Regions from separate parts of the Pseudomonas sp. GL_139_B genome, predicted to be linked through region 4. Evidence: predicted binding sites of a transcription regulator. Region 4 holds the regulator's gene; each other region holds the start of a gene.

Region 1 (7,425 bases), 1.2 Mb from region 4:
CACGCTCGAATGACTGCCACACGCCACATGCCTTTCTGCACAAGAAAACCTCATCAGCGACTAACTCGACCTCCGATAGAAATTCGCTGATGTACGCCTTAGTCGTCTTCATGGTCTTTTCCATGGCTAGGCAGAAGGCTAGTGATTTTTATACGTCACATAATTTTATCAATCGGGCGAAGCCCAACGATCTTTGGATTGTTTTGTATAGAAATTTTTTTATTTTCAAAAATTAGCCAGAAAGCAATCCTAATCTCTTTTTCTTTTTCAAAAACTTTCGGTTTAATAAATGCTATGGAATCTTTTAGCGCCGAAATTTGAGACACCGGCAGATCTTCTTCCTGTAATATCGTTATGGAGCGATGGCTATAGTCAACCTCTTTAACTTCAACATTCAGGGATAGCCGCTGAAGTATTTCCTGCATACTAAACTTACTAGTTATGTGATCAGGTAAGTCTGACAATTTTATTTCGTTCCAGAGCAACGCGCCCAAATAATTAGCAAATGACTGAAATTTATCTTGAGAAATCAACCATTTATCTTGATGCGTGTCAGTGATATTCCCCGCAACCTCAGTACTTTTAGACATGCAATAGACCCAGCAATTATGACTGGACCCTGAAAGAGTCATATTTTTCACGAAGAAATTTCCATTTCGCATTTCCATTTCGCCAATATGGAAACTGCCGTGACTTTCCATTTCAAAGGCTCCGAGCCATTCATGGGAGACCTTTGTGAGTTCGGGGAACTCCACAGAATAACTAAACGTTCCTTCCCCCTCATCTCGTAGCTTTTCGTTTTCTTCAGTCCGGAAATCAAACAATGTTCCAAACCGTATCGTATTGCACCCGTTACGAATATTGAATTCCGGAGGGCAAAATTTTGCAAAGTCTGGTGAAGAGAAGCCTATCAATTTCATCGATAAATTCCGTTTAATATTCTGGTCACTGTTTAACAATTGAGCTTTGTCTTAATGGCTTGGCGCCTTCAAGACGGACCGAATATCAACGAAAATGATCTACTCAGGCAAGACGTTTCGTAATCTTCGCTGCAATTTGAGCTTAGCAATTCTGGCCATGCTCACGACACTACAGACCTTCCGCTGCGACGCTGATCCATTCGCCGAGGATTTACCCCGCCCGATTCGGACTTTCTCAATTTCCTAGTTTTTATGAAACCAACTCGCCATCGAAGTCGCCTCTGGGCGATCCAGAGAGGCTCGGCAGATGTCGCCCGCGATGCGCGGAGTCATATGGAGTGGTGCGGGCGCCCTTCCTGTTTACCAGTGAAGAGATTGAAAAGGCGTAGCCAATGGGACGCTGTTGAAGCCGGCAGGAATCTCACGCTTTAGGAAAAAGCTGCTTCACGCGAGCAATAGGTGTGGGGCTGCGTGTGGGGTTGATGTCGAAGTTAATTATAGACCCGCGTAGTTAAAGGCCTGTAGAACGAAAAAGCCCGCAGCGACGGCGGGCTTTTTCAGCAAGCAAGGGCAGACGCTTAGATAGGCCGACTGCCGTACTTGTTATCAGGCTTCTTGGGAGGATCGGCGACCACGTTGGCCTCCACTTCCTGCACCTTGCCGCCCTTGGCCAAAAACTCTTCCATGGCCCGCGCGAGTGCATCGCGCTCCTTGTTCTTGGCTTCAACACTCGGCAGTTCATCAACCGATACCGCAGCCTTGGCTTTGCCTTTGGCGGTCGGAACGGGCGCATCACCGCCATCGTCTTCAGCGACGTCTTCGGCCGCTGCTTCCAGACCTTCTTCGGTTTCGTCGTCGTCGCCTACTTCGAGGTCGTCGTTTTCCAGATCATCGTCGCTCATGTTCTACCTCATGACTCTTGCGAAAAGCAGATTAGTTATAGCCCAGCTTTACCGTCTGTCGACAGTCGCCGGAAAAATTCAATAACCGCTGGTGACCAGCGGTTCATGCCTCTTCACCGTGTACGGTGGCGAGGACTTTACGGGCACCGCCAAAATCACGGTGCTCGCCCAGATAAACACCTTGCCAGGTCCCCAGCGCCAGTCGGCCTGCCGAGATCGGCAAACTGAGCTGACAGCCAAGCACGCTGGCCTTGAAGTGCGCCGGGAGGTCGTCCAGGCCTTCGTCGTTATGCTCATAGCCGTCTGTTCCTTGTGGGACCAGACGATTGAAAAACCGTTCGAAGTCGCGACGTACCGCCGGATCGGCGTTCTCGTTGATGGTCAACGACGCCGAGGTATGCTGCAGCCACAGATGCAACAGACCGACCCGACACGCCTTGAGTTCAGGCAAGCCGGCGAGTAACTCGTCCGTTACCAGATGAAAGCCCCGGGGCCGTGCCCGCAGGGTAATCAGAGTCTGTTGCCACATACAGTTCTCCGCACGTTCGGGGCGCATTCTAGCGCGCTCTGGGAAAAAACAAAGGCCCTAATATTCCTTCAATGATGTAAGCCATTGGCCGCAGAAAAGCGCCCGTCGTAAACGCCCCTGAACGTGTACGAAAAAACCTTTCAGCCACTCCTTCACTGACAAACGCCAGACAAAAAAATGCCCGGCAAGCCGGGCAAGTTTTTATGCGCGTGCTTACACGTTGTAGCCGCGCTCGTTATGAAGTGCCAGGTCGATGCCGACCGCTTCTTCTTCTTCATTGACCCGCAGACCCATAACAGCGTCCACGACCTTAAGGATGATGAACGTGGCGATCGCGGTGTAGATCACGGTAAAGCCAACCCCTTTGCACTGAATCCAGACTTGCGCGGCGATGTCAGTCACGGTGCCGAAGCCACCCATGGACGGTGCAGCGAATACACCGGTCAGGATCGCGCCGAGGATACCGCCGATACCATGCACACCGAAGGCGTCCAGGGAGTCGTCATAGCCAAGTTTGCGTTTCAGGGTCGTGGCGCAGAAGAAGCACACCACGCCTGCTGCCAGACCGATGACCAGCGAACCCATCGGACCGACGGTGCCGGCGGCCGGGGTAATTGCCACCAGACCCGCAACAACACCCGAGGCGATACCCAGTGCGCTTGGTTTGCCGTGAGTGACCCACTCGGCGAACATCCAGCCCAGTGCAGCGGCAGCGGTTGCAATTTGGGTAACCAGCATCGCCATACCGGCAGTACCGTTGGCCGCAGCAGCGGAACCGGCGTTAAAGCCGAACCAACCGACCCACAACATGGCTGCGCCCATCAAGGTATAACCGAGGTTGTGCGGCGCCATCGGGGTGGTCGGAAAGCCTTTACGCTTGCCCAATACCAGGCACGCTACCAGACCCGCGATACCGGCGTTGATGTGCACCACGGTGCCACCGGCGAAGTCCAGCACACCCCAGTCGCCCAACAGCGAACCCGGACCGCTCCAGACCATGTGCGCGATCGGCGCATAAACCACGGTGAACCAGATGCCCATGAATACCAGCATCGCGGAGAACTTCATCCGCTCAGCGAACGCACCGACAATCAGCGCCGGGGTGATGATGGCAAACGTCATCTGATAGGTGACAAATACCGCCTCAGGAAACAGCGCCGCTGGCCCGGTAATGCTGGACGGAGTGATGCCGGCGAGAAAGGCCTTGGCCAAGCTGCCGACATAGGAGTTGTAGTTGACAACACCGGCTTCCATACCCGTCGTATCAAACGCCATGCTGTAGCCATAGAGGAACCACAGGATGGTGACCAGACCGGTAATGGCGAAGCACTGCATCATCACGGAAAGAATATTTTTGGACCGGACCATGCCGCCGTAGAATAGCGCGAGGCCAGGAATGGTCATGAACAGCACAAGGGCTGTCGAGGTCAACATCCAGGCGGTGTCGCCGGAGTTGAGGACTGGAGCCGCCACCGGATCTGCCGCCATAGCCAGGCCGGGCATTACGATGGACAACAGGGCTCCTAGCCCTGCGAAATTACGCAGAGTCATATTGTATTCTCCTGGGGCGTTGGGTTTGTGGCGGCTTAAATTGCGTCGGTATCGGTTTCGCCGGTACGGATGCGAATCGCCTGTTCCAGATTGACCACGAAGATCTTGCCGTCACCGATCTTGCCGGTATTGGCAGCCTTGGTTATCGCCTCGATAACCCGATCCAGATCCTTGTCGTCAATGGCGACATCGATCTTCACTTTAGGCAGAAAATCGACCACGTATTCCGCGCCGCGATACAGCTCGGTGTGACCCTTCTGCCGGCCGAAGCCTTTGACTTCAGTAACAGTAATGCCCTGCACGCCGATCTCGGACAGCGACTCGCGCACGTCGTCCAACTTGAACGGCTTGATGATGGCAGTGACTAGCTTCATGAAAACTCTCTCCCGAATTGGTGGACTTGCCCCAGGAAAACAAACCCGTCTCAAGTCTAAGCGCAGTGCCTGGCTTTGTAACGCATCGTCGGCCTTGAATGCCCGTCCGAACCCAGCTAACCACCCCGTACGAAACACTTCCCCCGTTTCGCATGGCGCACTGCATTCGTCACAGCGACTGCATCAGTGCAGGGGTTGATAGTCACTTAGCAGAAAGCTTGCCATCTCGACAAAACACACTGAATTCAATCTCTTGGCCAATGCCGCAAGCCATCGCCCTGAATTACCCGGGAATTAACGCACAACAACGGTGCACTGCCGTCCGTCCGTATGCGCGAAAAACGTGCGCTGACTGGCTACCGGAATTGACTACAGACACTGCGTGATACACTGCCCGCCAATGTTTCCAGGACCTTTCCCATGCTCGCGCCCAAAGACTTCCTAGACGCCCTGACGGGCACCGCCTCCCGCCTCTTCAGCGGCGAAACCCCTTTGCCGAAAAGCGAAATCGAAAGCCAGTTCAAGGCGCTGTTGCAGAGTGGCTTCAGCAAGCTCGACCTGGTGAGCCGGGAAGAGTTTGATAGCCAGATGGTCGTGCTTGCACGCACCCGGGCACGGCTGGAGAGTCTTGAGGCGAAGGTGGCGGAGCTGGAAGCGAAGCTGAATCCACCAAGCGAGTAACACAGCCCATCTCACGGTAAAGCCCAATCCCCTGTGAACCCCAATCAACTGTGGGAGCGAGCCTGCTCGCGATAAGGTCGGAACGACCTTCCAGCTATTCCGGATTCAGCGCTGATTCAAGGCAGAGTCCTACAACGATCTCATCCGCCGTCCGATAGCGCCGCAAAGCTCCAGTTCCTAAGCTCACCCAATGCTGAATGTTCAGCACTGGGTTTGGCGACCCGGAAGCTTAAGGCGCATTACGACCATCCGATGGCGGGTTTACTTCCGCCACATCGAGTCATGGCGGTTGTGCGTGGGAGACCTTCGGGTCTGCCGGGTTCCTTTTGCTCCGGTTCGCCAACCTGCGTACAGCTGCCACCCAATCGTTTGGCGACGATTGACGGCAGCCCCTTTAGCAAAAGGAGTTGTATCAATGAATCGCAACGATGCTTATCTGATTCCTCACGTCTTCACCCGCCACAAACTCAACCTCCACGCCCTCCTCCTGGAAAACCAACCCTGGTTCAGCGCCCGCGACCTCGGCCGACTGCTCCGCCTTTTCCTCGACGAACGTGCCGTCCGAAAACTCGACCCCGATCAACACCAGTCCGCGCAAATCCTCATCCATGGCGTCATCGAAGACACCCTGCTGATCAGCGAATCCGGCGTCTACGCCCTGCTGGTCTACCACTACTGCCCCGAATACCGAGCCTTGCGCGAATGGCTGACCCACGACGTGGTCCCCGCCCTCCGGGATGCACAGCAACCGACCACAAACGAACGCCCGATTTTGAGCCTGTTGAACTGGTCGGAGATGTCATTGAGTTTGCTGCACTGGAATAACCAGCCGTGGATTCGGTTGCAGGATGTTCCACACATGCTGGCAGAAGGTGAACGGCCACAGCGTGCGGTCATTGCGCCGTGGTGGAAGCGTGCTTCCCGAATACTCCTGGCAATCTGAACGAATCGGCATAGGGGGCAGCCTTCATAGGCCGCTCCCCTGCCACACCACCCGGCATGCGGGTCCGCACCGGGCGGTTCGAGAGATTGAGGTTATGAGAGTCGCACCAGTCCCAGCCTGTCGAACCACGCCAAATCCAACACTCGATTCAGCTCAAATCGGCTGTTACGCCACCAGCTATGCGAGTTGGCCGCCACTTTCCGGGCCGATTGGCTGCTGGCTCCCAACGTCCGCAGTTCGCGGTAGATCGTCGGTCCACGCCTCCATTGCTTAAGCTGGATCGCTCGCAGTCGGTGTCGTATCCATTCATCCAGCTCTCGCCAGATTTTCGGTGTTTGCGACAACCCAAAGTAAGTTTTCCAGCCCAAGAGATAAGGGCGTAGATTCTCCACAACTTGTCGCATACTGCGACCGCCTGAGCGACGGGTGAGCTCGCGTATCCGTTGCTTGAACTGCTTGCGCGCCTTGACCGCTACCGCTCTTTTGACGCCTTGTGGAGATGCCCAGAAGGCGTAGCCCAGAAACTTGCGACCATACGCACTCGCCACCGCACTCTTGCTCTCGTTGACGCTCAAGTGCAGCTTGTCATACACACGCTTCAGCAAGGCCATCACCCGCTGCCCTGCCTTGCGACTACGGACATACACATTCGCATCGTCGGCATAGCGCACGAAACAATGACCTCGACGCTCAAGCTCCCGATCCACTTCGTCCAACAGCACATTCGCCAACAACGGCGACAGCGGGCCGCCTTGCGGCGCCCCGCAGCGGCTTTTCTCGACCACGCCATTGATCAGCGTTCCTGCATCCAGATACGCCCGAATCAGCCGGATAACCGCCCGATCCGCAATCCGCTTGCGTAAACGATCCATCAAAATGTCGTGGTCGACCCGGTCAAAGAACTTCTCCAGATCCACATCCACCACCACTTTTCGGCCCGAAGACACGTGGCGCTGAGCTGCCAACACGGCGTCTTGCGCGCAGCGTCCCGGGCGAAAGCCGTAGCTGTGTTCACTGAAAGTCGGATCGAGTAATGGCTGCAGGACTTGTAGCAGCGCTTGTTGGATCAAACGGTCGGTGACCGTCGGGATACCCAACTCGCGTTGACCGCCGTCAGGTTTGGGAATGACCACACGTCGTACCGGACTGGGCCGGTAGACACCTGAGAGAAGCTGTTCACGAATCGCTGCCCACTGGGTTAACAAGTGTTCGGCAGTCCGTTCAATATCCAGACCATCGACTCCCGCTGCCCCTTTGTTGGCCTTGACCCGCTTCCATGCCCGCTTCAGGTTTTCTCTCGCAAAGGCCCGTTCCAGTAGCCCTTGCCCTGCGTTGTCGGTTTCATCTTGCGGGCGATTGACCTCGTCACTGACGGAGCTTCTCACGGCTTCACCGCTCGCAGTCTCGATCCGCCCCGCGTTTGGCAGGCATCTGACTTCCGGTCGTTCGCATCAACATGGCCTATAACGCTTTCTCTCGTTCGGCCCTTCGTCAAAAAAAAAGACTACTACGGCCTCTGCTGACT
Region 2 (7,425 bases), 2.6 Mb from region 4:
CGCCGGGGCGCAAAAACTGCGTGTATTTGAAGTGGTGGAATTCGAGGTTGGCAAGGCTGTGGCACATGTTGTCTTCACCGCTGAGAAATTCCTTTTCCCAAATCGTTTCGCCGTTGCGTTTGATCCGGCTGGTGCCGACCAGGTGCCTGGGCAATTCACCGACGCGCAACTCAGGACCGTACGAGCAATAGCGCAATTTCGAATGCGCCAGGTACAAATAATTGCGCCGCTCCATCACATGGTCGGAAAACTCGTTGCCCAAGGCATAACCGACGCGATACGGCAGGCCGTCGTCGCCAATGACATACAGACCAGTCAACTCCGGTTCTTCACCGGCGTCTTCGGCAAACGGTGGCACTGGAAAATCCGCGCCGGGGCGCACGACGATGCTGCCGTCGCCTTTGTAGAACCACTCCGGCTGCGCGCCGACCTGCCCGGCTGCGGGTTTTCCGCCCTCCAGGCCCCACTTGAAGATGCGCATGGTGTCGGTCATGCCGGCTTCGACTGCGCCGTCATGCTGGTGCATTTTGTCCCGCGCCGCTGCGCTGCCCAGATGGGTCAGGCCGGTGCCGCTGATCAGGCAATGGGCCGGGTCTTCGTGATCCAACGGCGGGAGAACCTTGCCTTGTTGCAACAGTTGCGCGTAATCCGGGCCTGCCTCGGTGCCGCGTTGAGCGACTTCTTCTTGCAGGCTACGTTGGGCGCGAATCGCCGCGAGTGCCAGTTCACGGGTGCTGCGGATGCCTTTGAGCACCTGCACCTGTGCCCCGTCGACGAGGCCGACCTGGCGCTCGCCGGCAGTGTTTTCAAATTGAATCAGGCGCATGACGGCCTCCAGAAAGTCGGGGATGGCACCGCCCGAAAGCGGCGCCTCAAGGTCACTCGATGATGTTGAAGTCGCTCAAATACTCATCGGAGATTTCCAGGCCCAGGCCCGGCTTGTTGTCGTCGAGCTGGATGTAGCCGTTGACCGGTTGCGGCTCGCCCTTGAACACGTAGTAGAAGAGCTCGTTGCCGACCTCGACGTCGAACACCGGGAAGAATTCGGCCATCGGCGAGGCGGTGGTGGACATGGTCAGGTGATAGTTGTGCATCTGTCCGGCGTGCGGAATCACCGGCACCGACCAGGCTTCGGCCATGGCGTTGATCTTGCGCGCGGCGGTTATGCCGCCCACGCGATTGGTGTCGTACTGGATCACGTCGACAGCGCGGCGTTCCAGCAGGTCCTTGAAGCCGTAAGAGGTGAATTCATGCTCACCTCCGGAGATCGGCATGATCCCCATTTTTTTCAGTTCGATGTAACCCTCGATGTCATCGGCGATCACCGGTTCTTCCAGCCAGCGCGGCTCAAACTCAGCGAGTTTTGGCAACATGCGCCGCGCATATTCCAGGGTCCAGCCCATGTAGCATTCGAGCATGATGTCGATGTCGGGGCCGGCCAGATTACGCAGCGCGCGCACTTGTTCGATGTTCTTGCGCATACCCGCCGGGCCGTCTTTCGGGCCGTAGCCGAAACGCATTTTCAGCGCGGTGAAACCCTGGTTCAGATAACCCTGGGCTTCTTCGAGGAACAGGTCGAGGTTGTCGTTGGCGTAGAGTTTGGAGGCGTAGGTCCAGATCTTTTCCTTGGTCCGTCCGCCGAGCAGTTTGAACACCGGTTTGTTCACCGCTTTGCCCATGATGTCCCAGATCGCGATGTCGATCGCCGAGATCGCCGCCATGCCGATGCCTTTACGACCCCAGGCGTGGCTCTGGCGGTACATTTTCTGCCAGATGTACTCGTTGTCGAACGGGTCTTCGCCGATTGCAATCGGAGCCAGGTAAGTGTCGATGATTTCCTTGGCCACCCGTGGCGCCAGAGCGCAGTTACCGATGCCCACCAGACCGGTATCGGTCTCGACTTCCACCACCAGCCAACCGTGAAAACGGAACGAGCCCATGGCGTCGCCGCGTTCGAACAGGATGTCGCTGGCGTTGGTGCAGAAGTGTGCTTGAGGGGGAACGACTTTGCCTTTCCACTCAAAAACACGGGTACGGATTGCTTTGATTTTCATGAATACAGTTCCTTGCGCTGCCGGCTTCTTGTAGTTGTCAGGTCGCTGCGCAGAACCGCTCTGGGGCGGGTCCGGGCAATTCGATGAAGCGACTTTAGCCAGCACTCGGGGGGGCGGATAATCACTTATGCGTATCCGGCGATAACCTGGGGTGATCGCATCCAGGGATTTTTGCCTGGATGGGGTTATCAGGCGCAACACAAAACAAATGTGCCGGGCTGCTGGCGACGAAGCCAAAACAGACAGCCAGGATGTCAGGGCCCGAGACAAATCCCGCCCATAAAAAACCCCTCTTTCGAGGGGGTCTTTAAGTAGCGTTATCCGGCATCAAGTCATCTGAATGATGGTCTGCATGATGGTGCTTTGGGTGGAGATGGTCTTGGCGTTCGCCTGGTAGTTGCTCTGCGCCTTGATCAAATCAACCAGTTCGTTGGTCAGGTTGACGTTGGACTCTTCCAGCGAGTTGGACACGACTGAACCCAGCGTACCGGTTTTCGGTGCATCGACGCCGGCTACGCCTGAGGCGTAGGTTTCCTTCCAGGAAGTACCACCGATTGGCTGCAAGCCTTGTTCGTTGGCGAAGCTGGCAATGGCTACCTGGCCGATGGCCTTGGTCTGCTGGTTGGTGAAGTTGGCGGTCATGACACCGCTTTCGTCGATGGTCAGGCTGGCGATCTGGCCAGTGGCGTAGCCGTCCTGGTACTGCGCAGTACGCGCGGTTGGCGAGGCGTACGAGGTGGTTTTGGTCAAATCGAACGCAACACCGCCAGCAGCGGCATCCGAGCCGTTCAAGGCCCAGGTTGGCGGGTTGGCGTTGGCGTCAACCAGTACGCCCGGATTCCAGCCTTTCATGGTCAGGGTGGTGCCGCTTAGATTCCAAGAAGCGGCCGGAGGCGGGGGAGCTGGAGTTGTGGTCGCCATCGTCTTGATGCTGCCATCGGGATTGAAGGTGATGTCAGCTACCAACGGCACCGGTGGGTTTTGCGTCGGGTCGCCAGGGCTACGGCCGTCCATGTAGGTGTAAACAGTCCAGGAGTTGGCCCCCGGATTTTTAACGTAGTACTGGTCCATCGAGTGCTGGTTACCCTGCGTGTCGTACACAGGGGTGGAAATGGTTTTGTTGTAGCTGTTGGTGTCTTTGACGTTGAACGGAGTCACCGTTGGCAGTGCGTCCGAGGAGTTCAGATTCATCGTCTGATTGACAAGCGTGGTCGCATGCGGCGTCAGACTCGACGTATCGATTTTCAAGTCAGTCAGCACGCCGTTGATGATCTTGCCGTTGGCGTCTACGCCATAACCCTGCAAGCGGTTGCCGTTGTTGTCGACCACATAGTTTTGGGCGTCAGTCTTGAACGCACCGGCACGAGTGTAGCTGAGCGAACCGTTGTCGCTCATGATGAAGAAACCGTTGCCCTGGATGCCCATGTCCAACACGTTACCGGTGTTGCTCACGTCGCCCTGGCCGAACTGCTGGGAAACGTTGGCCAGGCGTACGCCGTTGCCGATGGTCTTGCTGCCGGTGCCCAGGCGGGTGGCCGAGTACACGTCTTCGAATTCTGCGCGGGAGGATTTGAAACCGGTGGTCGCGACGTTGGCGATGTTGTTGCCGGTTACGTCCAGTTGTTTGTTGGCGGCATAGAGACCGCTAAGGCCGATATTGAAAGACATAATCCACTCCTTTGTGCCGCGTTAGCCGGCTCTATATACCAATGGTTTGTACTTTGGACAGGGCAACACTGCCCAAACCTGCCAGGTTCAGCATCATCTCGCCGCCGGTCTGGCTGATGGTCACGCTGTTGACGGTTGCGGGCAGGTAAGTCACCAGCGAGGTCGCCTGGCTGTCATAGGTTGCGGTGGCGGCGAACTTGTACGTTCCGGCCGCGGCCACTTCGCCCGCATCGTTTTTACCGTCCCAGATGAAACTGGCATTGCCCGCTGGCTGGCTGCCCAGGTCGATGGTGCGAACGACTTTACCCTCGGCATTGGCGATCTTGATCGTCACCGGGTCCGTCGATGCCGGCACGATTGCCGTACCGTTGAAACTCTTGGAGGTATCAACCACTGCGGTGTCGGTCTGGGCGACCACCGAGCGGCCGACCAGCGAAGAAGCTTGCAACGCTTGCGACGAGTTGTAATTGCCGGCAATGCCGCTGACCGTATCGTTCAGCGTGGTGATGCCTTCCAGGCTGCTGAACTGCGCCAACTGAGCGACGAACGCGCCGTTGTCTTGTGGCTCAAGCGGGTTCTGGTTTTTCAGCTGGGTCACCAGCAATTGCAGGAACGCGTCTTTGCCCAACGCTTTTTTACCGGTGGCGCTGCCTGTGGCGGCTGCCAGGCCGTCGGTGCCGGTGCTACTGGTCTTGACCGAGGAGTTGGCCAAAACATCCTTGAGACTCAAGCCGCTGGTGGTATCGATAACACTCATCAGAGTCGCCCCTTATCACTGACCGAGGGTCAGGACCTTCTGCATCATGGTTTTGGCGGTGTTCATCATTTCGGCGTTGGTCTGGAACGAACGGCTCGCGGAAATCATATCGGCCATTTCTTCGACGACGTTGACGTTGGGGTAGTAGACGTAACCCTTGGCATCGGCAGCCGGGTGGTTCGGCTCGTAGCGCGCTTCAAGGTTGCTCTGGTCTTCGACTACGCCGAGCACTTGCACGCCTTGACCGGCAGCGTCCTGGCTCTGGAACAGCGAATTACTGCCGCCGCTCTGGCCGCCCTGGAACATGGTGGCGAACACCGGGTGACGGGCACGATAGGTCTGATCGATGCTCGACGAGACCGTTTCGGCGTTGGCGATGTTCGAGGCCACGGTGTTCAAGCGAGTGGTTTGGGCACTCATGCCGCTACCGGCAATGTTGAAAACACTGGATAAGGACATGACTTACTCTCCGCGCAGGGCTGACATGAGCCCTTTGAATTTGCTGTTGAGCAGGGTGAAGCTGGCCTGGAAGCCGACGGCGTTTTCCGCGTAGTTCGACTGTTCCAGCTGGGCGTCCACGGTGTTCTGGTCGATCGATGGTTGCATCGGCGTGCGATACAGCAGCGACTCGTCGCCATTGCCCAGGCCTTGAGCTTCGATATGACGGCTATTGGTCATGTTCAAGGCAAAAGTACCGTTCTTGGTTTTCTCGTTCTGTGCGGCGAGCACTTTCGAGAAGTCCAGATCCCGAGCCTTGTAGTTCGGGGTGTCGGCGTTGGCGATGTTGTTGGCCAGGACTTCGGCACGCTGAGCGCGAAAGCCCAGGGCTTGTTCGTGGATACCGAGCGCTTTATCGAAGCTGATGCTCATGTCGGGAAACCTTTGGGTGACCTGATTTTTCGTAACAGAGACATAGCAAGCGGCGTGCCAAATAAAAAAAGCCCGGAAACCGGGGCTTTGCGGGGAGTGGCAAGGCGGCAATGCCAGAAAAGCGGCAACCGGGTTCCGTTATCTGCCGCTTTTCTGCCGCTTATCACCCTCCAAAGAACACAACGTACCTTGTGGGAGCCGGGCTTGCCCGCGATGGCGGTCTATCAGTCACATCAACTTCGCCAGTGATACCGCCATCGCGGGCAAGCCCGGCTCCCACAGGGTCTAGAGGTGGTGGCGAGAAATCACCAGGCAAAAAAAAAAGGGAGCCCCTGAGGGCTCCCGTTTTTGTGCCGCCGACGAATCACTTCGCCTGGTAAATAATCCCCGGGCTGCACTGGACCATCTGGTAATGATCCGGCAAACCGTTCAGCGCTTCGGACGCACCGAGGAACAAATAGCCACCTGGCTTGAGCGTGCTGTGTATGCGCAACAGGATGTCTTTCTTCACCTCGGCGGAGAAGTAGATCAGCACGTTGCGGCAGAACACGATGTCGAACTTGCCCAAGGCTGCGTAGCTGTCCAGCAGGTTGAACGAGCGAAACTCCACCCGGCTCTTGATCGGCGCCTTGATCGCCCAGCGCCCCGGCCCTTTCGGGTCGAAGTAACGCTGAAGGCGCTCGGGCGACAGACCACGGCCAATCGCCAGGCTGTCGTACTCGCCAGTCTTGCAGTTGGCCAACATGGTGCCGGACAGATCGGTGGCCACAATCTGCGCGCCCATCTTCAATTGGCCCAGGTTGACGCGTTCGAACTCATCGATGGACATCGACAGCGAGTACGGCTCCTGCCCCGACGAACAGGCCGCCGACCATATCCGCAAACGCTGACCGGGTGAGGCCTTGATCGCTTCCGGCAATACCTTGTTCTTCAACACTTCAAAGGGATAGGTGTCACGAAACCACAAAGTTTCGTTGGTAGTCATGGCATCCACCACCATTTCGCGCAAACCGCTGCGTGGCTGGGTCTGAATGCGTTGGACCAACTCACCCAACGACTTAATGCCCTGCTGTTCCATCAGTTTGTTGAGACGGCTCGAGACCAGATACTGCTTGTTTTCACCGAGCAAAATGCCACAGGCTTTTTCCAGGAAGACCCGGAACTGTTCAAAATCCAAATTACCCGTAGACAAAGATGCCGCCTCTTAAATCGTGTGAACCACCAGGGGCAGAAGGCCCCTAGCTGATGTCTGCTGCTTTGATCCGGTCGACTACCCGGGATGCCAGGTCATCAGGGCGGAACTTGGCCAGGAAGTCATCGGCACCGACTTTCTTGACCATCGCCTGATTGAAAACCCCCGACAACGAAGTATGCAGGATGATATGTAGCTTTTGCATGCGTGGGTCGTTGCGGACCTCAGCCGTCAGTGTGTACCCATCCATCTCCGGCATCTCGATGTCGGAAATCATCATCAGGAACTCTTCTTCCGGCTTTTTCCCTTCGTCGACCAGCTTGCGCAAGTAATCCAGCGCTTGCCTGCCGTCGTTCAACGCCACCACTTCAACGCCGACGGTTTGCAGGCAACGGCTCACCTGTTTGCGCGCCACCGACGAGTCATCGACCGTCAAGACCTTCAAGGACAAGGCCTTGTGCTGGGTTTCGAGATCGACCACACCGACCGAAATCGCGTCTGGTGTCGGCGCGACTTCCGCCAGCACTTTTTCGACGTCGATGATTTCGACCAGCTGATTGTCGACCCGCGTCACAGCTGTCAGGTAATGGTCGCGCCCCGTGCCCTTGGGTGGCGGATGAATCTCCTCCCAGTTCATGTTGACGATGCGCTCCACCGAGCGCACCAGGAAACCCTGAGTCTTGGTGTTGTACTCCGTGATGATCACGAATGGATTACTTTGATCTTTCAACGCGCCGGAGCCGGTCGCCATCGCCAGATCAAGAATCGGAATAGTCGCCCCCCGAATACTTGCCACACCGCACACGACAGGACTGGATTTTGGCATCAGCGTGAGTTTGGGGCATTGCAGCACTTCCCGAACCTTGAACACGTTGATCCCATAA
Region 3 (7,425 bases), 1.9 Mb from region 4:
AGTTCTGGAGCACCAGCGACGTGCTGCTGCGTCAGCTAGGGCAGGAGCGCGCCAGCAGCATCAAGGACTATCTGGTGGACAAAGGTCAGCTGGCCGATGACCGTGTGTACTTCATCGACGCCAACCTTGGCGAAGCGCAAAGTGATGGCCGGGTGATTACGCCGTTGCATCTGGATGCCGAGTGATGCTGAGAATATTGCTCGGTAGCCATTGAACTCAACACAATCTTGAGTGGCCGCAATTGTTTTGTGCAGCCATAGAACAGGCCCCGACACAAATGCCGGGGCCTGTAATGGCCACATCCTTATGGCCGTTCGCATGAACTCCTAAGAAGTGGCAGGCGTATTACTCAGCCCGTCTGCCACACCTTCTCCCGGTCCAGGCGAGAAGTTTTGCCTTACTCGGCTTTCAGGCCGTCAGCGGAGACCGCTTTGACGCCTTTGATTTTCTTGGTGATCGCCACAGCGGTGGATTTCTGGGAGGCAGTCACCGCAACCGAGGACGACAGGGACACTACGCCTTTGTTGGTTTCGACTTTGATGTCGGTACCAGGAATGCCTTTTTCGGTCAGCAGGTCGCTTTTAACTTTGGTCGTGATCCAGGTGTCGGAAGTAGCGTCCTCGGCCTTGGTCATTTCACCCGAAGCCAATGTCATTGGCGATTGAGTGGTGGTGGTCTGTGCGAATGCAGCGTTGGCCAGAGTCAGGGTCAGCGCGGTAGCAGTAGCGGCAGCGATAGCGAACTTCTTCATACGTGTAACTCCTGTTTTTCTAGAAAGTCTGCTGGTTGTCTTCTCAGCAGGGTTACTGGGTAGAGTGCGAACGCTGTGCCAACTTTGAAACAACAACTAAATCGTTTTAAATCAACAAGTTATAAATTTTGCATATTTTCGAAATCATGCAAAATGCATGACCTGGCGAAACTCTGCATGCAACTTGCGGGTTTTCACAAAGTTCCTAACACACTGAATTTTTTGCCTTTTTTTCAGTAGCGAGGCATTCGACAAACAAAAAAAAGCCCCGCAACCGAAACAGCGAGGCCGTGCTGGATGACAGCGTTTACGAGGCGGAACTGGTGCAACCTTTAGGCAGGTAGTCTTGTTCAGCAGTACTGGTACACGACCAGCCATTGGAAGCATCACGGATCAATTTAATGGTCTTGCTCAGCACTGGCGCCGGGGCATTCAAAACCGTGCAGGTGATGCTGCCATTACCTGTATCCACAGCGCCGGTGACCGCGACGGTGCAATTGCTGGTCGCGGCGTGACCCGCCGGCGCCACGTTGCCTATCGTTGGCGCCGTGCCCTGATTGATAGCATCTTCATACGGCACCTTCATTGCGGAAATCTCGGCCAGACCCGCCGTCAACTTTGCCCTGGCCTGATATTTGGAATACATCGGCAACGCAAACGTCGCCAGAATCCCGATGATCGCCACCACGATCAGCAGTTCGATCAGGGTAAAACCTTTCTGAGTTTTCATAGACAAGCTCCATGCATGAGTCGAAAGCTCATGATCTGAAAGAGCATCAGCACAGCCCATGCCAAGCGCTACACCCCCCTGTTCGCGGGGCGGCGAGTCGAATCAAAGACCGTTCCTCCCCCCAGTAACCGCACTATCTGACACTTTTTGTCACCTCAAGGCCGCTGGTTTGGCTCAGCGCCTTGACTAGGCTATAAGCCATGAAGAAATCAATCGGGTCACCAAGGACTGAACATGTCGGTCAAAGCAGCAAAAACAAATGTCTACGCCTGGGAAGGCACAGACAGGAAAGGCTCCAAAATGACTGGAGAGTTGAGCGGCCAGAACCCGGCGTTGATCAAGGCCCAACTGCGCAAGCAAGGCATCAGCCCCAGCAAGGTGCACAAGAAATCCGCGTCGATTTTCAACGTCGGCAAACGTATCAAGACTCAGGAAATTGCCCTGTTCACCCGGCAGATGGCGACCATGATGAAAGCCGGCGTGCCGCTGTTGCAGTCCTTCGACATTATCGGCGAAGGCTTCGATAACCCGGCCATGCGCAAACTGGTGGACGAGTTGAAGCAGGAAGTCGCGGCGGGTAACAGCTTCGCCGCGTCCCTGCGCAAAAAACCGCAGTATTTCGATGAGCTCTACTGCAACCTGGTGGATGCCGGCGAACAGGCCGGCGCCCTCGATACGTTGCTGGAGCGGGTGGCGACCTATAAGGAAAAGAGCGAAAGCCTCAAGGCCAAGATCAAGAAAGCCATGACCTACCCATTGGCCGTGGTGTTCGTCGCGATCATTGTCACGGGGATTTTGCTGGTCAAGGTGGTGCCGCAGTTCGAGTCGGTGTTCAAAGGTTTTGGTGCCGAACTGCCTGCCTTCACGGTGATGGTCATCGGCCTGTCGGCGCTCATGCAGCACTGGTGGTGGGCGATGCTCGGTGTGGGAATCGCGGCGATTTTCGGCGTGCGCCACGCTTTCAAAAAATCCCCGGGCTTTCGTGACTGGCTGGACACCTGGCTGTTGAAACTACCCCTCATTGGCACGCTGATGTACAAATCTGCCGTAGCCCGGTACGCCCGAACGCTGTCGACTACCTTTGCCGCCGGCGTGCCATTGGTCGAAGCGTTGGAGTCCGTGGCCGGTGCGACCGGCAACATTGTGTTCAAGCGCGCGGTACTGCGCATCAAGCAGGACGTGTCGAGCGGCATGCAGCTGAATTTTTCCATGCGTACTTGCGGCGTTTTCCCCAACATGGCGATTCAAATGACAGCCATTGGCGAAGAATCCGGCGCACTGGATGACATGCTCGATAAAGTCGCAGGTTTCTACGAAGACGAAGTGGACAACATGGTCGATAACCTCACCAGCCTGATGGAGCCATTCATCATGGTCGTGCTGGGTGTTATCGTCGGGGGCCTGGTGGTTGCAATGTACTTGCCCATCTTCCAACTCGGCTCAGCGATCTGACATGCCCTTGAATGAAATTCTGACGGTTTACCCAGCGTTCTTCGTGGTCCTCGCATTAGTGGTGGGCCTGGTCGTGGGCAGCTTCCTCAATGTGGTGGTCTGGCGCCTGCCCAAAATGCTCCACCACGAATGGCGGCTGCAAGCCCAAGACGTGCTGGGTGTCCCGCCCGAAGCGCCTGGCCCGACCTACAACTTGATGCTGCCCCACTCCCATTGCCCGCAGTGCGATCATCAAATTCGCGCCTGGGAAAATATTCCAGTGTTCAGTTACCTGCTTTTACGGGGGCGATGCTCAAACTGCGCCGCACCGATCAGCAAGCGCTATCCGCTGATTGAACTGGCCTGTGGCCTGCTCTCGGCATTTATCGCCTGGCATTTCGGATTCGGTTGGCAGGCCGGCATGGTGTTGATCTTGACCTGGGGCTTGCTGGCGATGAGCCTGATCGACGCCGAGCACCAACTGCTGCCGGATGTGCTGGTGTTGCCGCTGTTATGGCTTGGGTTGATCGTCAACAGCTTCGGGGTCTTCGTGTCATTGCATGAAGCGCTGTGGGGGGCGGTCGCCGGGTACATGGCGTTGTGGTCGGTTTTCTGGCTGTTCAAGCTGCTCACCGGCAAAGACGGTATCGGCCATGGTGATTTCAAGCTATTGGCCATGCTCGGGTCGTGGGGTGGCTGGCAAATTTTGCCACTGACGATCCTGCTGTCATCGCTCGTGGGCGCCATTCTCGGGGTGATTTTGTTGCGTCTGCGCAACGCAAAAACCTCGTCGCCAATCCCCTTTGGCCCCTATCTGGCGATTGCCGGCTGGATTGCCTTGCTCTGGGGTGGTCAAATAACCGACTTCTATTGGCAGTTTGTCGGTTTGAAATGAATACCCCTGTGGAAAAACCCTGGATTCTCGGCCTGACTGGCGGCATCGGCAGCGGCAAAAGCGCCGCTGCCCAACACTTTATCGACCTGGGTATCCACGTCGTGGACGCCGATCACGCGGCGCGCTGGGTGGTGGAGCCGGGACGCCCGGCGCTGGCCGCCATCGCCGAACACTTCGGCCCCGGCGTGCTGCAAGCCGACGGAACACTGGATCGTGCGGCCCTGCGCGCATTGATCTTTGAAGTGCCAGAGGAACGCCGGTGGCTCGAAGGCTTGTTGCATCCGTTGATCGGTGAAGAAATCGCGAACAATCTGGCCAAGGCACAATCGCCCTATGCAATTCTGGTTTCGCCGCTGCTGATCGAATCCGGGCAGACCGCCATAACCCAGCGGGTCTTAGTGATCGATGCCCCACAACAGCTACAAATCGAACGCACCTTGCAGCGTGACCAGTCCACTGAACAACAGGTCCAGGCGATCCTCAAGGCCCAGTCAAGCCGCGAGGATCGCGTGAGCCATGCCGACGATGTGGTGGTCAACGACCGCGATCTCGCCTGGCTGCACAGCGAGGTCGAACGCCTGCATCACTTTTACCTTACTTTGCGTGGAGGCCAGTCATGAGCCAACCAACAACCGTCGAATGCCCAACCTGTGGCGCCCCCGTGGAATGGACGGCCGAGAGCAAATTCCGGCCATTCTGCTCCGACCGCTGCAAACTGATCGACCTGGGTGCCTGGGCGTCCGAAGAAAACAAGATTCCAGTGGCTCCCGATGCCGAGGACGAGTTGTTCAGCGGCGATTTCGACCCGCGTCACTGATTTCTCAGGGCCGCATAAAACCGTAATCCTGGTCGTCATCGAGGTTTTCCGCGAGAAAACGCAACTCGTCGGCCAGGTCTTCGGTACTGCGCACTGTCTTGCTTTGCTGTACCACTGCGCTGAGCAAGGCGCGCAGGCTCAACCCCGGATCAAATCCCACCTCCTGCGCCCCATCCAGACTCTGACGCAGCTCCTGTCTTGCCCATTCGTACACACTCATGCCCATGCTCCTCAAGGTTTGGTCGAGCATGAGTTCGCCGGTCAACGGCCGATTTGATGTGGATCAAGACTTCGGATCGTCGTCTTTCCAGGGGGCCGAAAGGTAGCGTGTGCGATTGAACGTCTCCAGCCATTCCGGGCAAAACACCACCAGCGCGCTGACGATCATGCCGTTGATGAACGCTTCCGGAAAAATCAGCAGCCAAAGATAGCCGACAAAATCTTCCAGCCAGTACGGCATGGCAAAACGTTCGTCGTACCACAGCACCCACAGCGCCAGCAGCAGGCACAACAACGCCGACAGCGCCGCCGAAAAAAAGCCGGAACAGAAGATATACACAAAGGGATTACGCGGTTGCGCCCGCTCCACCAGGATGGCGATGCACTCGGTGACCAGCACGGGCAGTAAAATCAGCAGCGCCCCGTTTACACCCACGGCGACCAGGTCCTGACGCCCGAGCAGCACCAGCCCGAGCTGCGCAATCAAGCCGCCGACGATTGCCAGCGGCCAGTCCAGCAACAAGGTGACGGCCGTCATGCCGATGAAGTGATAAGACACGCCGGTATCGAAATCCCGCCGCACCAGCCACAGCATGAACAACGCGAACACTGTGCCGAACAGCAAATGCTGGCGCCGACTGTCGGTGAACAACTCAACCCAGGGCGCACGCCAGATGGCCCAAAGCAACACAGGCACATAGATCAACCAACCGACCGTCAGCGTTTCGGGTGACAACAACTCCGCGCCAATCATGTGGGTAACCCCTTGAACTCCACCGCAGACTCCTTGTGTGATAACGGCTCTGTGCCCAGCAGTCTACACCGGCACAAAAGTCGCTCTACCCGATGCAAAGCTTTCTGCTTGTCGCATTTGAACGCTAAGCTTGGGCCTATGGATGACTCTGATTATTTACGCCTGCTGACCATCGCGGCCGAGCAAGCCAACGCGTTCTTGTCCAATGCCCGCAAATGGGAGCGTGAGCGTTGGGTGTGTCAGCGCCTGCTGCAAGGCTTGAACATTCCCTACCGCGCCGATGAATTCGCCCCGGCCGGCGAGCCGCCGGACGTATTGTTTCGAGAGGCGAATTTCGAGGTGTTCTTCGTGCTCGATGAGGGCCGGCGACTGAACGACGAATGGCGCGACGAGCTGCAACGTCGGCGCAGTGCGTTTTCCCTGAGCCAGTTAGTACGACGCGAAGCCAAACCTAGACGCATCCCCGCCAATGAGTTTTTGCTGAGACTGGCGCCGACTTTGCGCAAAAAAGCGCACAACTACAAAGAACGCGGCATGGACCTGGGGGAGCTCGACATCATCGCTTTCGCCAGCCTCAAACGCGAAGTGCTGGACCTCAACAGCCATTTCCCACCGCCTACCGAATACCTGCGCCAGGGCTGGCGCTCACTGTCACTGGTCGGCCCGACGTTCGCCCGGGTGCTGTTCGCACACCCCGATGCACCAGACTTCTTGCGCAGTAACCTGGGGCGCAGCATCGTCTTCGATGTCGGTATCAGTTTGTGAGTCCATTGCAGGCATTGATCGCGCAAGTCCCGCAAACCGGCCGCGTACGCTGGATTGGCGTGCGCCCGGAATCACGCACAGAGATGATCGAACTGGAGGCCGTGGAGGCTCGGCTCGAAGCCGGCTTGACCGGCGATCATGCCCGTCCAGGCGTACGTAACGCTAGGCAGGTGACGTTGATTCAGTGGGAGCATCTGGCGGTGATCAGTTCGCTGATGGGCCGCCCGGACGATCAGCCGGTATTACCTAGTGATTTGCGGCGCAACCTCGTTATCAGCGGTATCAACCTGTTCAGCCTCAAGGGCAGGCGCTTCCGGATCGGTCAGGCGATTTTCGAAACCACCGGCTGGTGCCAGCCTTGTGCGCGCCTTCAAAACAACCTTGGTCCCGGGACTTTTCAGGCCGTGCGCGGACATGGCGGAATCACCGCCCGAGTGATACAAAGTGGGATCATTCACCTGGACGACACGGTGAGCGTCGAGCCCATCCCGGACAGCGGCTATGCTCCGTTCAATGTTCGTTAAATCAGCCTGTAGCTTCTATACATTCAGCAACGTCTACCGACGAGGCCTTTATGACCAGCCGCCTGAACCCCGACGACCAAAAGCATGTCGAAGAGTACCTGCACTTGTCCCAGCACCAAGTCGAGCGCCGGCCTTTCCGGCCGTGGATGCTCCTGGTGGTGGTACTGGCAGCGACCATTGGTCTGGGCCTGTTGAGCCGACTTATCAGTTACCTGACGCTATGAGCTGCCTCGCGCTCGCTCGGTTAACTGCACCGATTTCTTTTAGCCTTGCGAGATATCCCCATGACTCATCGTATTGTCATCGTTGGCGGCGGCGCCGGCGGTCTGGAGTTGGCTACCCGTCTGGGTAAGACTCTGGGCAAGCGCGGTACGGCCAATGTGATGCTGGTCGACGCGAACCTGACCCACATCTGGAAACCGCTATTGCACGAAGTGGCAGCCGGGTCGCTGAACTCTTCAGAAGACGAACTCAACTATGTTGCCCAAGCCAAATGGAACCACTTCGAGTTCCAGCTGGGGCGCATGAGCGGACTCGAT
Region 4 (7,425 bases):
GCGCCTCGAACTCGAAGCCGTAGAAGGCTTGCTGCCCCACATCGACGCAGATTTCGTACGCGCTTGCGAGATGATTCTGGCCAGCAAAGGCCGCGTGGTGGTGGTCGGCATGGGTAAATCAGGACACATCGGCAACAAGATCGCCGCGACCCTGGCAAGCACTGGCACCACGGCTTTTTTCGTCCACCCGGCCGAAGCCAGCCACGGCGACATGGGCATGATCACGCGGGATGACATTATCCTGGCCCTGTCGAACTCCGGCTCCACCAATGAAATCCTGACCTTGCTACCCCTGATCAAGCGCCTGGGCATTCAATTGATCAGCGTGACGGGCAACCCGGATTCCCCGTTGGCCAAGGCCGCCGAGGTCAACCTCAACGTTCATGTCGAACACGAGGCCTGCCCGCTGAACCTGGCACCCACCTCCTCCACCACGGCCGCCCTGGTGATGGGTGATGCCCTGGCCGTCGCACTACTGGAAGCTCGTGGCTTTACCGCTGAAGACTTCGCCTTTTCCCACCCCGGTGGCGCGCTTGGCCGACGCCTGCTGTTGAAAGTGGAGAATGTCATGCACGCCGGGCAAGATTTGCCACAGGTTCAGCGCGGTACCCTGCTAAAAGACGCATTGATGGAAATGACCCGCAAGGGCCTGGGAATGACCGTCATTTTGGAGGCTGATGGCAAACTGGCCGGGATCTTCACCGACGGTGATTTGCGTCGCACACTGGATCGCAGCATCGACATCCATAGCGCCACCATCGAACAGGTCATGACAGCTCATGGCAAGACCGCCCGCGCCGAAATGCTCGCTGCCGAGGCCTTGAAAATCATGGAAGACCACAAAATCAACGCCCTGGTCGTGGTCGACAGCGAAGACCGTCCGGTCGGCGCCTTGAACATGCACGATTTACTGCGTGCAGGAGTAATGTAATGAACACGGACCTGCTGCAACGCGGCCAACAGATCAAACTCGCGGTGTTCGACGTCGATGGCGTGCTGACCGACGGGCGCCTGTACTTTCTCGAAGACGGCAGTGAATTCAAGACATTCAATACGCTCGACGGCCAAGGCATCAAGATGCTGATGGCAGCGGGCGTGCAGACCGCAATCATCAGCGGCCGCAAAACCCCGGTGGTCGAACGGCGAGCGAAAAACCTCGGCATTCCCCACCTTTATCAGGGGCGGGAAGACAAACTGGTAGTGCTGGACGAGCTTCTGGCTCAACTCAACCTAAGCTATGAACAAGTGGCCTACCTGGGTGACGACCTGCCGGACCTGCCGGTGATTCGCCGCGTCGGCTTGGGCATGGCGGTAGCCAACGCCGCCAGCTTCGTGCGTGAAAATGCTCATGGCATTACCGTTGCCCGGGGCGGCGAGGGTGCCGCTCGTGAATTCTGCGAATTGATCCTGCGCGCCCAGGGCCGCCTTGATGCGGCCAACGCTGCGTATCTGTGAGCCCATTATGCTGAGCAAAAAGTTTCGTAACATCCTGCTATTCAGCTGCATCGCCGCGCTGTTCGCTGCGGTCGGCTACTGGAACATCAGCCCGGAACGCTTCCTCGACAAAACTGTGGTCAAGGTCGATGAAAGCGCGATCGACTATTACGCGACCAATGCTCACAGCGTGCAGTTTCTGCCGGACGGCAAATTGCAGTACGAAATGACGTCCGACAAGGTCGAACACCTGAAGGCGTCAGAGGTCACATTGCTGACCAATCCGGACCTGAACATGTTTCGCGGCACCGAGTTTCCCTGGCACGTCCAGAGCGAGCACGGGGAAGTCAACCCGGACGGCACCCAGGTCGAGTTGATCGACTCGGTGCGCATCACCCGTTTTGACGAGAAAAACCGCAGGACCCTGATTACCACCACCCGTATGACTGTGTTCCCGCAGCAGCAATATGCGCAGACCGATCAACCCGTTAGTATCGACGGCGCTGGCGGTGTATCGACAGGCATCGGAATGAAAGCGTACTTGAAAGAAAGCAGGATACACCTGCTATCTAACGTAAGAGGACAGTATGAGGCTCGTTAAAACCCTCCCTATTTTGCTCAGTCTGGGCGCAGCACTGGGAAGCGTGAGCGCCTGGGCTCTGCCGAACGATCAAGACCAGCCTATCCGCATACAAGCCGACGACGCCCAGCTGGACGACAAGAACGGCGTTGCCACCTATACGGGCGACGTGATCATCACCCAGGGTTCGATGAAGGTTACCGGCAATAAAGTGACCATGACGCGCACCCCGGCGGGTGACATCGACGTGGTGACCTCGGTGGGCAATCTGGCCTACTTCGAGCAACTGCAAACCGCAGGCGACCCCAAGCCTGTCCAGGGCTGGGGTGTGACCATCCAGTACCTCGCCGCGAAAAATCGCGTCGTACTGATCGACAAGGCAAAGGTTATCGACAAGGACAACAACATCACCCAAGGCGAGAAAATCGTCTACGACACCGACAAAAAGCTTGCCAGCGCCGGTCGCGCTACCGGCAGCAAGGTGACCGAATCGCGTCCGCGTATCGACATGGTGATCCAGCCGAAGAAGAAAACCGACGAGCAAAAGGCCCCGTAATGGCAACTCTGAAAGCTCAGCATCTGGCCAAGAGCTACAAGAGCCGCCAGGTCGTGCGTGACGTCAGCCTGTCGATCGACAGCGGTCAAATCGTCGGTCTGCTGGGTCCTAACGGCGCCGGCAAGACCACCTGCTTCTACATGATTGTCGGCCTGGTTCAGGCCGATCAGGGCCGTGTGCTGATCGACGATCTGGATGTCAGCCACCAGCCAATGCACGGTCGTGCAAAGGCCGGTATCGGCTATCTGCCGCAAGAAGCGTCGATCTTCCGCAAACTCTCGGTCGCCGACAACATCATGGCGATCCTCGAGACCCGCAAGGAACTCGACAAGGCAGGGCGTCGCAAAGAGCTGGAAAGCTTGCTGCAGGAATTCCACATCAGCCACATCCGCGACAACCTCGGCATGAGCCTGTCAGGTGGTGAACGCCGTCGCGTGGAAATCGCCCGGGCATTGGCTACCAACCCGAAATTCATCCTGCTCGACGAACCATTCGCCGGCGTGGACCCGATTTCGGTAGGCGACATCAAACAGATCATCTACCACCTCAAGGCCAAGGGCATTGGCGTGCTGATCACTGACCACAACGTCCGTGAAACCCTGGATATCTGCGAAACCGCCTACATCGTCAACGATGGTCAGCTGATCGCTGAAGGCGATTCCGCCACTATCCTGGCCAACGATCTGGTTAAAGAAGTCTATTTGGGCCATGAGTTCCGCCTGTAAGCGTTGAGGTGTCTGACTGTTCTCTCGGGCGCTTGTCTCGATAAAAAATCAACATTTTTTTATTGTTACAGCGCTCTAGGCAAACGCTGCAGTTTCGGGCATATAATTTGCTTATGTTTGGCGCTCCGGCGCCCTGTAGTGGATGGCGCATGCGCGCCGGCGAATAAGGTGTTAAGCCCCTGCCATGAAACCATCGCTAGTCTTGAGAATGGGCCAGCAGCTGACGATGACACCGCAGCTGCAACAGGCCATCCGCCTGCTCCAATTGTCGACCCTGGACCTGCAACAGGAAATCCAGGAGGCCCTGGAGTCCAATCCGATGCTCGAACGCCAGGAAGATGGCGACGACTTCGACAACGCCGACCCCTTGGCCGACAAAGCCGAGCAACAACCCAACGCCGACATTCAAGAGCCCTCCTACCAGGAAACCGCTCCCACGGTTGACAACCTCGAGGAAGGTGACTGGAACGAGCGCATTCCCAATGAACTGCCGGTTGATACCGCATGGGAAGACGTTTACCAGACCAGCGCCAGCAGCCTGCCGAGCAACGATGACGACGAATGGGATTTCACCACTCGCACATCGGCCGGTGAGAGCCTGCAAAGCCACCTGTTGTGGCAACTGAATCTGGCGCCGATGTCCGACACCGATCGCCTGATCGCCGTGACCCTGATCGACTGCATCAACAATCAGGGCTATCTGGATGAAACCCTCGAGGAAATCCTCGAGGCCTTCGATCCGGAACTGGACATCGAACTGGACGAAATCGAAGCCGTCCTGCACCGCATCCAGCAATTCGAGCCGGCCGGTATCGGCGCTCGCAACCTGGGCGAATGCTTGCTACTGCAATTGCGCCAATTGCCAGCCAAGACGCCTTGGCTCGCCGAAGCCAAGCGCCTGGTCAGCGACTACATCGATCTGCTCGGCAGCCGCGACTACTCTCAGCTGATGCGCCGGATGAAGATCAAGGAAGATGAACTGCGCCAGGTCATCGAACTGGTCCAGAGCCTCAACCCGCGCCCCGGCTCGCAGATCGAATCCAGCGAAGCCGAGTACGTCGTTCCCGACGTTATCGTGCGCAAGGACAACGAACGCTGGCTGGTGGAACTGAATCAGGAGTCGGTGCCACGACTGCGGGTCAACGCCCAATACGCCGGGTTTGTCCGGCGCGCTGATACCAGCGCCGACAACACCTTCATGCGCAATCAGTTGCAAGAGGCCCGCTGGTTCATCAAGAGCCTGCAAAGCCGTAACGAAACCCTGATGAAAGTCGCCACCCAGATCGTCGAGCATCAGCGTGGCTTCCTGGAATACGGCGACGAAGCCATGAAACCGCTGGTCCTGCATGACATTGCCGAAGCAGTGGGCATGCACGAATCGACAATTTCACGGGTCACCACGCAAAAATTCATGCATACCCCACGGGGTATTTATGAGCTGAAATACTTTTTCTCCAGCCACGTCAGCACCTCCGAAGGCGGTGAATGCTCGTCCACAGCGATCCGCGCGATCATCAAAAAGCTGGTTGCCGCGGAAAATCAGAAAAAGCCGTTGAGTGACAGCAAGATCGCTGGTTTACTGGAGGCACAAGGCATTCAGGTGGCTCGCCGCACCGTCGCCAAGTACCGCGAGTCCCTCGGGATCGCGCCTTCGAGCGAACGCAAGCGGTTGATGTAGAGCCACGCCACAGCGTTCCAGTGGTAGATCATCTGATCTACCGCTTTATGCACTGGCAACGAAGGAGAAGCTGTATGCAAGTCAACATCAGTGGACACCAACTGGAAGTGACCGAACCCCTGCGCACCTACATCGGCGAAAAACTCGAACGATTAGAGCGGCATTTCGACAAGATCACCAACGTGCAGGTCACGATGACGGTCGAGAAGCTGAAGCAGAAAATCGAAGCCACCCTGCATATTCCCGGCAATGAAGTGGTCGCAAACGCGGAACATACCGATATGTACGCGGCGATCGACTCGCTGACCGACAAGCTCGATAAACAACTCAAAAAGCATAAGGAAAAGACCCAGAGCCTCCTCCAGGGTGCGACCGGTCGTTAACACTCCCAACCCATGATCCGACTTGAAAACATCCTGACCCCCGGCCGTTCCCTTGTGAACGTGCCGGGCGGCAGTAAAAAGAAAGCCCTTGAGCAAATTGCCAACCTGATCGCCCGGGAAGTGCCGGATCTGGAGATGCAAGATGTCTTCGAGGCTTTGATTGCCCGTGAAAAGCTCGGCTCGACCGGTTTTGGCAACGGCATCGCCATCCCCCACTGTCGCCTTAAAGGTTGCGAGTCGCCCATCAGCGCCTTGATGCACCTCGACGCCCCCATTGATTTCGACGCCATCGACGGCGCTCCGGTTGACCTGCTGTTCGTACTGCTGGTCCCGCAAGCAGCTACCGATGCACACCTGGAACTGCTCCGCCAGATCGCCAGCATGCTCGATCGCAAGGAAGTCCGTGATCGTCTTCGCAGCGCCCCAAGCAACGAAGCCTTGTATCAGGTTGTCCTGGACGAGCAAAACGGTCAGTAATCATGCGTTTGATCATCGTCAGCGGCCGCTCCGGCTCAGGTAAAAGCACCGTCCTCGATGTTCTCGAGGACAACGGCTACTACTGCATCGACAACCTGCCCGCCGGCCTGCTGCCGGAACTGGCGGAAGGCGCCTTGATTCATACCGAATTGCTACAACCGCTGGTCGCTGTATCCATCGACGCGCGTAACCTGCCGAGCCACCTTTCGCGTTTTCCCGAACTGCTGGAAGAAGTCCGCGGCCGGCACATCAAGTGCGATGTGCTGTACCTGGATGCCGATGAAGAAACCCTGCTCAAGCGCTTTTCCGAAACCCGCCGTCGTCACCCGCTGAGCACCGCCAACCGTTCATTGGCTGAGGCAATCGAGGATGAAAGCACTCTGCTGGGGCCGATCGCCGATCTGGCAGATCTCAAAATCAATACCACCCACCTGAACCTGTATCAGCTGCGCGATACCATCAAGCTGCGCCTGCTGAATCAACCGGAAGCCGGCACTGCGTTCCTGGTCGAGTCTTTCGGATTCAAGCGTGGCATGCCGGTGGACGCGGACCTGGTGTTCGACGTGCGCTGCCTGCCCAATCCCTACTGGAAGCCGGAGCTGCGTGCTCAGTCCGGGCTTGATCAACCGGTGGCCGAGTATCTGGCAGCTCAACCGGATGTCGAAGAGATGTTCCAGGACATTTCGTCGTATTTGCTCAAGTGGCTGCCGCGCTTTGCCGCGAGCAACCGCTCTTATGTCACCATCGCCATTGGCTGCACCGGAGGACATCACCGCTCCGTCTACCTGACCGAACGTCTGGGCCAGGTTCTGCAACAATCCCTGAAGAACGTCCAGGTCCGCCACCGCGACCTCAGCTAAAGGATTCACATCGCGATGCCTGCTCTGGAAATCGAAATCATCAACAAGCTGGGCCTGCATGCCCGCGCTTCTGCAAAATTTGTTGGAGTAGCGGGTCAGTATCCGTGCCAGATCAGAGCCGGGCGGACGCCAGAATCGATGGTCGACGGCAAAAGCATCATGGCCATGATGATGCTCGCCGCCGGCAAGGGCACCAGGATCCACCTGAGTACCGAAGGCGAGCAAGAACAGGAAGCGCTGGATGCGCTGGTGAAGTTGATCAACAACTTCTTCGACGAAGGCGAGTAAAAACAGCCCTCTGTAGCGGCAGCTGAAGGCTGCGTCAGGCTCACTCCCACAGGGGGGCGGTGCACGGCACATAAAAAAAGCGCGTTACCTGATAGGTGACGCGCTTTTTTTTTGCAACGTTGAGCGTTAGCTACCCGCTACCGTCATCCGCTCGATCAGCACCGACCCCGTGCGAATGTTGCTGCGCAATTCCAGGTCATTACCGACCGCAACGATCTGTTTGAACATGTCACGCATGTTGCCGGCGATGGTGACTTCCTGCACCGCGAACTGGATCTCACCGTTCTCAACCCAGAAACCCGCCGCGCCTCGGGAGTAATCGCCGGTGACCATGTTCAGGCCTTGGCCCATCAGTTCCGTGACCAACAAACCACGCCCCATGCGACGCAGCAACGCGGCCTGGTCTTCATCCCCATGGGTAACGAACAGGTTGTGCACGCCGCC

What was found. The regulator sigma-54, encoded in region 4, starts transcription at its own class of promoters, with help from an activator protein. The targets are predictions, from matches to a motif close to ANTGGCATNNANNTTGCTNT.
Positions count from the first base shown of each region.
Region 1: a site for sigma-54 is predicted at 4,483-4,502, ahead of glnK (P-II family nitrogen regulator). Genes of this name have one in related genera too.
Region 2: a site for sigma-54 is predicted at 5,392-5,411, ahead of flgB (flagellar basal body rod protein FlgB). Genes of this name have one in related genera too.
Region 3: a site for sigma-54 is predicted at 1,528-1,547, ahead of AC3ISI_RS24685 (pilin). Genes of this name have one in related genera too.

Region 1 covers NZ_CM174403.1:6,129,334-6,136,758, forward strand. The annotation lists gene AC3ISI_RS28165 (hypothetical protein) at 156-920, opposite strand; gene sutA (transcriptional regulator SutA) at 1,499-1,822, opposite strand; gene AC3ISI_RS28175 (secondary thiamine-phosphate synthase enzyme YjbQ) at 1,926-2,351, opposite strand; gene AC3ISI_RS28180 (ammonium transporter) at 2,565-3,902, opposite strand; gene glnK (P-II family nitrogen regulator) at 3,938-4,276, opposite strand; gene AC3ISI_RS28190 (accessory factor UbiK family protein) at 4,697-4,957, shown strand; gene AC3ISI_RS28195 (BRO-N domain-containing protein) at 5,373-5,900, shown strand; gene ltrA (group II intron reverse transcriptase/maturase) at 5,993-7,285, opposite strand.
Region 2 covers NZ_CM174403.1:4,755,859-4,763,283, forward strand. The annotation lists gene araD1 (AraD1 family protein) at 1-826, opposite strand, end outside; gene AC3ISI_RS21730 (L-rhamnonate dehydratase) at 879-2,054, opposite strand; gene flgE (flagellar hook protein FlgE) at 2,382-3,722, opposite strand; gene flgD (flagellar hook assembly protein FlgD) at 3,754-4,479, opposite strand; gene flgC (flagellar basal body rod protein FlgC) at 4,495-4,938, opposite strand; gene flgB (flagellar basal body rod protein FlgB) at 4,942-5,349, opposite strand; gene cheR (protein-glutamate O-methyltransferase CheR) at 5,714-6,541, opposite strand; gene AC3ISI_RS21760 (chemotaxis protein CheV) at 6,588-7,425, opposite strand, start outside.
Region 3 covers NZ_CM174403.1:5,403,906-5,411,330, forward strand. The annotation lists gene AC3ISI_RS24675 (DUF748 domain-containing protein) at 1-185, shown strand, start outside; gene AC3ISI_RS24680 (BON domain-containing protein) at 398-751, opposite strand; gene AC3ISI_RS24685 (pilin) at 1,059-1,481, opposite strand; gene AC3ISI_RS24690 (type II secretion system F family protein) at 1,716-2,933, shown strand; gene AC3ISI_RS24695 (prepilin peptidase) at 2,935-3,807, shown strand; gene coaE (dephospho-CoA kinase) at 3,804-4,427, shown strand; gene yacG (DNA gyrase inhibitor YacG) at 4,424-4,624, shown strand; gene AC3ISI_RS24710 (hypothetical protein) at 4,629-4,844, opposite strand; gene AC3ISI_RS24715 (energy-coupling factor ABC transporter permease) at 4,908-5,597, opposite strand; gene AC3ISI_RS24720 (DUF1780 domain-containing protein) at 5,736-6,362, shown strand; gene AC3ISI_RS24725 (MOSC domain-containing protein) at 6,359-6,886, shown strand; gene AC3ISI_RS24730 (DUF3094 domain-containing protein) at 6,937-7,110, shown strand; gene AC3ISI_RS24735 (NAD(P)/FAD-dependent oxidoreductase) at 7,171-7,425, shown strand, end outside.
Region 4 covers NZ_CM174403.1:935,350-942,774, reverse strand. The annotation lists gene AC3ISI_RS04125 (KpsF/GutQ family sugar-phosphate isomerase) at 1-931, shown strand, start outside; gene AC3ISI_RS04120 (KdsC family phosphatase) at 931-1,455, shown strand; gene lptC (LPS export ABC transporter periplasmic protein LptC) at 1,463-2,035, shown strand; gene lptA (lipopolysaccharide transport periplasmic protein LptA) at 2,022-2,570, shown strand; gene lptB (LPS export ABC transporter ATP-binding protein) at 2,570-3,295, shown strand; gene AC3ISI_RS04100 (RNA polymerase factor sigma-54) at 3,480-4,973, shown strand; gene hpf (ribosome hibernation-promoting factor, HPF/YfiA family) at 5,048-5,356, shown strand; gene ptsN (PTS IIA-like nitrogen regulatory protein PtsN) at 5,369-5,833, shown strand; gene rapZ (RNase adapter RapZ) at 5,836-6,693, shown strand; gene AC3ISI_RS04080 (HPr family phosphocarrier protein) at 6,709-6,981, shown strand; gene pmbA (metalloprotease PmbA) at 7,108-7,425, opposite strand, start outside.